One region of the Paraburkholderia sp. 22098 genome, then DNA from elsewhere that is predicted to be linked to it. Evidence: predicted binding sites of a transcription regulator. Region 1 holds the regulator's gene; the other holds the start of a gene.
What was found. The regulator FNR, encoded in region 1, switches genes on or off when oxygen is low (the NO sensors DNR and NnrR bind a similar motif). The targets are predictions, from matches to a motif close to TTGATNNNNATCAA.
Positions count from the first base shown of each region.

Region 1 (4,419 bases):
ACTGCGCTGAAAATGGACATTTCATCGGTCGAAGAGACGCTTGGCGGGTCAGCCAGCGAGCTGGTTCGCGACCATTTGCAGGGCATGCGCCGCCTGATCGACGCGACCGTGGCGTCGGTTCGCCGCATTGCCGCCGATCTGCGGCCGGTGATGCTCGATGACCTCGGACTGATCCCCGCAGTCGAGTGGCTCGCGAACGACTTCACGAACCGCTATGGCATCGACGTGGAGCGCGACATCGAAACCGGCGACGCCCGCTTCAGCCCCGCGGGCGCAACAGCCCTCTTCCGGATCGTGCAGGAGGCGCTGACGAACGTTGCGCGCCATGCCGACGCCACGCTCGTCACACTCAGCCTGCGCGCCGGCGACGAGGCATTCGTGCTGCGCATCGCCGATAACGGCCAGGGCGCGCATCGTGACGGCGAACTGGCGGGCAAGTCGTTTGGTCTGCTCGGCATTCGCGAACGCGCGCACATGCTCGGGGGCGCCGTCGACATTCAAACCTCACAAGGCAACGGCTTTGCGTTGAGCGTCACCATTCCAGCGGAGGCAGTGCAAATGCAGGAGCTGCAATCATGACCCGGGTCTTGCTCGCCGACGATCATGCACTCGTGCGCGATGGTCTACGTCATATCCTCAAGGGGGCCAGCGGCTTCGAAGTGGTGGGCGAAGCAAGTGACAGTGCGAGTACCATCGCGCTGATTCGCGCTTCCGCTGCAGACGTGCTGGTGCTCGATCTGTCGATGCCGGGCCGCAACGGCGTCGAGCTGATAAAACAGATCAAAGAGGAAAAGCCGGCGCTGCGTATCCTCGTGCTGACCATGCACGCCGAACAGCAATACGCAGTGCGCGCGTTCAAGGCGGGCGCGTCCGGCTATCTGACGAAAGAAAGCGCAAGCGCCGAGCTTGTGGCGGCGGTGACAAAGGTGGCCGCAGGCGGCGTCTACGTGAGCCTTGCGATGGCCGAGCGGTTCGCGCAGAGCCTGAACGAGCCCACCGATCTGTTGCCACATCAGCGCCTGTCAGATCGTGAGTTCGACGTCCTCAAGCGCATTGCTGCCGGTCAGACGATCACGGAAATCGCGGCGGAGCTGTGCGTGAGCGCCAAGACCGTCAGCACCTACAAGACGCGCATCCTCGAAAAGATGCAGATGCCGCACGAAGCCGCGCTGGTGCGTTATGCGATGCGTCACAAACTGGTCAGCGACGAAGAGGACGATATTTAAACGCCCCCACCGCCCCGCTGGCGGCCTGCGACGCATGCTGTAGGAATCGCCCTACAGCCCTTCTTCGTCGCCTACTCCAAGTTCGCTCCTCGCCGATTTTATTTTGAGATGGCGCGGCCGATACTTCGAGGCATGAACTCAGGCCTCAACCACCCCGCCCTGCGTGTCTTTCTCGTCGACGATGCATTCCCGGTACGGCGCCGTATGGCTGCGCTGTTCGGCTCACTCGAGGGCGTAGAAATTGTCGGTGAGGCCGAGGAGCCCGGTGCCGCATTCGCGGGCATCGAGGCCCGCGCAGCTCACCTTGTGGTGACGGAGTTGCATCTGAACGGCGGTAGCGGCATGGAATTGCTGGCCCTGCTCGCGCAACGCATGCCTCACGTCATCACGATGGTGTTGACGAACCGATCCGGCGCCTGGTTCCGGCGCGCGTGCCTGACGTGCGGCGCGCAATACTTTTTCGACAAGACTCGCGAATTCGAACTTGCGCGAAGCGCGATCCAGCGGATCGCCAGCGAACATCGTGCACGCACCCCTCTTCAATCTGGAGCAAATCATGTCTGACGTTGTCTCTTATCCGGTCAGCTCTCGCACATTCGTCCCGCTGCATGTTGCATCGACGCCGGAACAGGGACGTACCACGGACCGCGCGACGCGCAAGGACGCGATGCGCTGCTCGTCGTGTTCGATGCGTCCGATGTGCATGCCGCAAAGCCTGACGCCCGAGGAGTTGCAGAGAATCGAAGCGCTCATCTGTCCGTCACGCACTATCAGGCAGGGTGAGACGATCTTCCGCGCGAACGATCCGTTCGAGAGCATCTATGCAGTGCGGGCCGGGTCGTTCAAGACCGTCGTCATGCACCGCGACGGCCGGGAGCATGTGACGGGCTTTCATCTCGCCGGCGATTCCCTCGGGTTCGACGGCGTGTGCTCCGGTCACCATAGCTGCGATGCGGTAGCGCTCGAGGACAGCAAGGTCTGCATCATTCCGTTTCATCTGCTCGAGACGATGTGCCGCGAAGTGAAGGCCGTTCAGCAGCACGTGCACCGTATGATGGGCAGCGAGATCGTGCGTGAATCGTCGCAGATGATGCTGCTCGGCACGATGTCAGCGGAACAGCGTGTGGCCACGTTCCTGCTGAATCTGTCGGAGCGCCTGAGAAAGCGCGGCTATTCGCCGGCCGAGTTCCATCTGCGCATGACGCGCGAGGAAATTGGCAGCTATCTTGGGATCAAGCTCGAAACGGTGAGCCGGATGCTGTCGCGGTTCCAGCGCGACGGCTTACTCGATGCGCGCGGCAAGGACATCCGGATTCTCGATCACGACGGCCTCATTCGGGTTTGATGGCGAGCACCGCTGCGCCCGTCAGGCGGCCATCGCGCAGGTCGGCGAGTGCGCGATTTGCGTCCTCCAACGCATAAGTCGTGGTTTCAAGCGTGAGCCGCGCTTCACTCGCAATGCGCATGAAAGCCAGCCCGTCGTCGCGAGTCAGATTTGCGACCGAAACAAGGCGCCGTTCGCCCCATAGAAACGAATAGGGAAACGACGGAATGTCGCTCATGTGAATTCCGCCGCAAACTACTACGCCCCCTTTCACGACTGCGCGCAAAGCCTGTGGAACGAGCGCGCCGACCGGGGCGAACAGCAACGCCGCATCCAGTTCGTCGGGCGGCGCCTCGTTGCTGTCACCCGCCCACGCCGCACCCATCCGTAGTGCGAGTTGCTGCGCCGCCTGATCGCCGGGCCGCGTGAATGCATAGACCGTGCGCCGTTGATGACGCGCCACTTGAGCGACGATATGCGCCGCGGCACCGAAACCGTAAATACCGATGCGCAGTGCGTCGCCCGCCATGCTCAAGGTGCGGTAGCCGATGAGTCCTGCGCATAGCAGCGGCGCCGCCTCGATATCGGAGTACTGTACCGGCAGATGAAAGCAGTAGCGGCTGTCTGCGACTGTGCGTTGAGCGTAACCGCCGTCGATCGTATAGCCGGTGAAACGGGCCTCGTCGCAGAGATTTTCCCGCGCCGAAAGGCAGTAGCGGCAGTGGCGGCATGTGTAACCTACCCACGGCACGCCCACGCGATCTCCGACAGCGAAACCCGTCACGCCGGCACCCACTTCCGCCACCGTGCCGACGATCTCATGACCGGGAATAACGGGCCGCTTAGGACGAGCGATCTCGCGATCGACCAGGTGAAGATCGGTGCGGCACACGCCGCACGCGTGGATATCGATCAGCACTTCTCCAATACCGGGCGTAGGATCCGGCACATCCTCTTCGCATAGGATTGGTGAGTCACCATCGAAAACCATTGCGCGCATAGGAACTCCCTTTGGTCAGTACTGAACCTCTGTCGCCCCAAAACAATAGATTCGTGGGCTTCAGTCACAAAAGCGGAAGTAACCACTGTGTAAGAGCACGGCTTTGCGCCATTCCCGTTTAGCAGATTGATTGTCTGCTTGTTCGATGCGACGCCGATCAATTCAAACGCAGCGAGCAGATCTTCTTCGCGCAGTGAATCGGCTCTGAAGCCCAAATCTTCGCGACAGCCACCCGATTGTATGGCGTATGCGGTCTCATCGCAGTGTGCCTCTCATCAGCATAGGATCTACGCGCTGCCGGTCAAATTCACACGCCTTATGCCGGTTGATCGAGGTCAACGGCGCAGCAGCGGCGGACCTTACACTGGTCTCATTCCCATGAACAGAAGCGCGCGCCATGAACGCCATATCCCGTCGCTGCCGTCTCGCATGTGCCGCGTTTCTGCTGGTTGCTACAGCCGTTCAGGCCGAGCCGGAGCCGGCCGCGCTGGTGGATCAGCATCACTGCATGTTCTGCCATACACGTGACGCGCCCTTCCTCGCGCCGTCGTTCGAGCAGATCGCCGCTCGCTACCGCGACGTTCCAAACGCGCAATTCATGCTTGAGCACAAGCTGCGGTTAGGCGGCAAGGCGCATTGGGGCGACATGGCGATGCCGTTGCCAGCCGATCGTGGCGGGCCGATATCGGCAGAAGACGCACACACGCTGGTGCAATGGGTACTCAGTCAATAACCGCCCTGCGAAAACCACGGTTTCCGTAGTCCGGGTCAATTGACGGCAGCTACGTTCGGAGATTGTCATGCGCCTCACAGTTCATCTCGATACATTCAATTGCGTCCATCCGATGGCTTTTGCAATCCTCTGGCTC
Region 1 is NZ_JBQEPV010000014.1:138,637-143,055, reverse strand. Features, by position in the region: gene ACTJLB_RS25825 (PAS domain-containing sensor histidine kinase) at 1-579, shown strand, start outside; gene ACTJLB_RS25820 (response regulator) at 576-1,226, shown strand; gene ACTJLB_RS25815 (response regulator) at 1,359-1,790, shown strand; gene fnr (fumarate/nitrate reduction transcriptional regulator Fnr) at 1,783-2,571, shown strand; gene ACTJLB_RS25805 (zinc-dependent alcohol dehydrogenase family protein) at 2,558-3,550, opposite strand; gene ACTJLB_RS25800 (c-type cytochrome) at 3,948-4,283, shown strand; gene ACTJLB_RS25795 (DUF3564 domain-containing protein) at 4,351-4,419, shown strand, end outside.

Region 2 (4,419 bases), on a different contig from region 1:
GCCGAGGTCGGCATCGGAAACCGTTTTCGTGAAGTACAGGCCCAGCAGGATCGAGACGGGCGCCGGGATTTCCGCACCGGACTCAAAGCGGCTGCCACGCGACTGCGTGACGCCGAAGCGAGCCCAGAAGCGGCGCTGGCTTTCTTTCTTCTTTTTGCGGTACGCAATGATCAACACCCGATCTACCGCTGTGGACGGCTCCGCCGAACGCGTTTGTAGACCGGTTTGCGGTTGCCAGTGATTGTCGAGATGTTCCATTTTTGTGTCCCGTCGGTTGAGTGCTGTTTCCTGTCTCAAATTCTCCGATATCCGATAAGCATGCACACCTATCCAGGTAGATAGGTAGCGGAACGATTCAGAATGCATAAGTTTTCCTGCGTATTGGTTTCCCCAACACGTTCAGGAGAACGTCATGCAAACAGCGATCCGGATTGGAATGCGTCAAGAGTTCGACAACGAAGACATCAACGAGATGTACCGCCTGCGGGCACGGGTGTTTCACGGACGGCTCGGATGGGATATTCCGACCATAGCGGGCATGGAAATCGACGGCTACGATGCGCTCGGACCGCATTACATGCTGATCCAGGCCGACGACCGGCGCGTGCGTGGCTGTTGGCGCCTGATGCCGACCGAGGGACCGAACATGCTGAAGGACACCTTTCCTCAGTTGCTGCATGGCGCTGCGGCGCCGGTCGGGCGGCATATCTGGGAATTGAGCCGCTTCGCGATCGACACGAGCGGCGAGGAGAAGTCGTTCGGCTTTGCCGACGTGACGATGCAGGCAATTCATGAGCTCGTCACTTTCGCCGACCGCATGGGCATCACGCGCTATGTGACGGTGACCACCACCCCGATCGAGCGGCTGTTGCGCAAGACCGGAATCGAGATAAGCCGTCTCGGCTCACCGCTGCAGATCGGTGTGGAACGCGCGGTGGCGCTGGATATCGCCGTGAGTCCGAAGACCCGCACGGCGTTGTTCGGGCCGATCGCCGCAGCCGCTTAGCTACACCTCGCTGGTCCGCTGCTCGCCGCCGACCGCGCTTCGCCGTGTTGGCAACGGCCGGTTAGACGGCGCGCAGCGGGCCACGCGACGCTTGCCTCACGAACCAAACATCCGTTCGAGCGCGTTTTCCAGGTGCGCTCGCATTGCCTGCCCCGCTGCCTGCGGGTCCTTGCGGCGGATCGCGTCGAGCACCGCCCGGTGTTCCGCCTGCACGAGACGCTGCCGCTCCACCGTTTTTACGAGCGACAGGTTGCGTGACAAATTCATGCTGAAAACTATCTGTTCTTCGATGAACGACATGACCGTGATGAAAAACGGGTTCTTCGACGCGCGCGCCACCGCGAGATGAAACAGGAAGTCGTCCGACGCGCCAATGCCGCGCGTCTCGATGATCCGTTCGAGTTGATCCCATGCGTGCTCGATCGCCGCAATGTCGTCGGCGTCCGCTTTGAGCGCCGCGTGCTCGGCCGCGCCGGTCTCCGTGACAATGCGAAACTCGTAGCAGCGGCGGATGTCGGACAGCGTCTCGAGCGGCGCGAAACGCCGCACGTCCGGGTCGGGTCGCCGCGCGACTGTCGTCCCCGAGCCATGACGCGTCACGATGATGCCGTCAGCCCGCAGCCGCGCCAATGCCTCGCGCACCGTGGGTCGCGAGGTCGAGAAGCGTTCGGCGAGCGCATGCTCGGTAGGCAGCCGCTGGCCTTCCTTGTATTCGCCTTCGAGAATGCGATTCAGGATGTCGCCGTAGATCTTGTCGGGCAAGCCCGTCGTTTTTCGCTCATTCATCGGCCGGGCGCAGCAGCTTGTCAGAGTAGATCCCGATTGTAAGGCAAACCGCGGCGGCAATCGCCGCGCTTCGGGGTCGCTGCATCGGGCAAAAGGGCGCCCACGCGTCATGAAACGGCGGCCGTCTAGCGAGAGCAACGTCAAAATTTGTGAACCGCTTGATTTACATCCTGGCTGAAGCGGCGTTTCTGAACGATCATTAAAGCTGGCAACCTGACCTGGAGCGGAAATGTACACACGCATTCTTGTGGCGGTAGACGGCAGCCAGACTTCTCGCCGTGCTTTCGAAGCAGCGCTCGCGCTCGCCCGAACCAACGGCGCTGTTTTGCAGCCCTTGTACGTCGTCGAAAATACGCCAATGTATTTCGAAGCGCCGGGCTATGACCCTTCAGTGCTTCGCAATAGTCTCATCGAACAAGGGAAGGAACTCGGCGTGGAGCTCGCACGCGAAATGGACGCGCAAGGTGTGAAGGGAGAGATCGTCGTGACCGAAGCGCCGTCGCTAGACGACGTTTCCACGGCCGTGCTGAAAGCCGCCGTCGACTTCAACGCCGACTTGCTCGTCATGGGCACGCACGGCCGGCGCGGATTTCAGCGCCTGATTCTCGGCAGCGTCGCGGAGCGTTGTGTGCGCCAGGCTCGCTTGCCGGTGCTGCTGATCCCGTCCGCGGCGAGTAAATCGTCCGGCGATGCGCAAACGCCAGACTGACGCCGCGAGCGTCACGCCAGAGAGTAGGGGGCAAGTAAGTGAGGCAAGCCGCGCCGCGTGCACGATCGATCCTACGTCGGTCCGCCTCGCTGCAATGCGCGGTGGGTGACGTGGTCGTCGAGAAGGCGCCGCATCGTGGCCAGCAACGCGGGCCCATCCACCGGCTTGCGCAGAAACCCGTCGAAGCTGACGAAGGCGGGAGGACTCGGCTCTCCCGAAACGAGTATGAAAGCGACGTCGGCCAGTCCGGGCAGTGTGCGCAAGCGGTGACATAGTTCACTGCCCGACATGGTCGGCATGCGCCAGTCGGCAACCACGACATCGACGGGCGAAGCCATGAACTGAGCTAGCGCCGACTTACCGTCCAGCGCAGTTTTTACTTCGTAGCCCTCGGCGGAGCAAATCGCGCTCCATGCGTCCAACGCCTCGGCGTCGTCATCTACCAGCAGTACGGTTGCCATGTGCAATTGTCCTATCGCTTCGGCAACCTGCGTCGCAACGCGCATGCCAACGCGCTCCTCAATTCGCGCCAATCGGCCTACGCGCCGCAACATGGATGCGAAGCGGGAAATGGCGAAGCGGTCGCGTCGCAGCATACTGAATGCCGCGCGCGAGCACCTCGCCTGTTGCTGTTAACAATAGCAACTCAATTGCAACCCAGTGGGCAAACTGCTTGACGGCGCAACTTCAGGTGCGCGCCAATGCGGCTGCCACCAGGCGCTGCTGTTCTACGCGATGAGCGCGTATCGACGAATCCGCGCCCGATGGACTCTCGCGCCGGCACACGTCGAACACGCGGCAGTTCGCCGGAACCGCTCCTTCTATGTCATCGCGCACGAAGTGCCATGCGCCATGCTTCTTTTCCTCTTCCTGGGCCCACACCACCTCCGCAAGGTTCGGGTAAGCGGCGAGCGCAAGCGCAAGCTCGCTCGTCGGAAACGGATACAGCTGTTCTATCCGGACGAGCGCAGTCTGCGTGCCGCCAGAAGCATCGCGCGCCGCCTGCAAGTCGTAGAAGAACTTGCCGCTGCACAGTACGACGCGCGTCACGTCTGCAGGCAACGCAGCACCACTGTCCTGCAGCACCGGAGCAAACGCACCGTCGATCAATTCGCCGAGCGGCGCATGCGAACGCGCATTGGCATGAAGCTGCCCCTTCGGCGACATCACGACAAGCGGCTTCGGCTCAGCGCTCAGCGCCTGTTCGCGCAGCATATGGAACCACTGCGACGACGTCGACGGCATCGCGACCTTCATGTTTCCGCCTGCGCACAGTTGCAGGAAGCGGCTGAGATACGCACTGGAATGCTCTGGACCGACGCCTTCATGACCATGCGGCAGCAGCATTGTCAGACCGGACGGTTGATCCCACTTGTACTCGCCCGCGGCGATATATTGATCGATGATCACTTGCGCGCCGTTCACAAAGTCGCCGAACTGCGCTTCCCAGATAGCAAGGTGCGACGTGGACTGAACGCTGTAGCCGTATTCGAAACCCAGCACGGCCTCCTCGGTCAGCGGTGAATTGATGATGTCGAACTCGCCCTGATGCACACCCAGATTTTGCAGCGGCACATAAGGCTCAGTTCCGCCGGAAGTCGCGCCCGAAATTGCGCCTTGCGAGTGCCACACTGCATGCCGATGCATGAAGGTGCCGCGGCCCACGTCCATGCCGGAGATGCGCACACTGTGCCCGTCGTCGAGCAGACTTGCATACGCGAGGTTTTCCGCGAAACACCAGTCGACCGTCGCGGTTTCCGCTTCCACGCTCCGCTGCCACTTCGCCGTGATGTCGCGCACGAAGTCATGTAGACGCAACCCCGGCGGCGTGCGAGTCAACGCTGCAGTCAGCGACTGCAAGCGGGCGAGCGACAACGGCCGCGTGCGTTTCGTGCGCCTGGCAGGTTTCGCGGGGTTC
Region 2 is NZ_JBQEPV010000007.1:259,208-263,626, reverse strand. Features, by position in the region: gene ACTJLB_RS17075 (hypothetical protein) at 1-258, opposite strand, end outside; gene ACTJLB_RS17070 (acyl-homoserine-lactone synthase) at 413-1,006, shown strand; gene ACTJLB_RS17065 (FadR/GntR family transcriptional regulator) at 1,103-1,792, opposite strand; gene ACTJLB_RS17060 (universal stress protein) at 2,022-2,501, shown strand; gene ACTJLB_RS17055 (response regulator) at 2,573-2,962, opposite strand; gene ACTJLB_RS17050 (2-oxoglutarate dehydrogenase E1 component) at 3,189-4,419, opposite strand, start outside.
Region 2: a site for FNR is predicted at 1,951-1,964, ahead of ACTJLB_RS17060 (universal stress protein). Genes of this name have one in related genera too.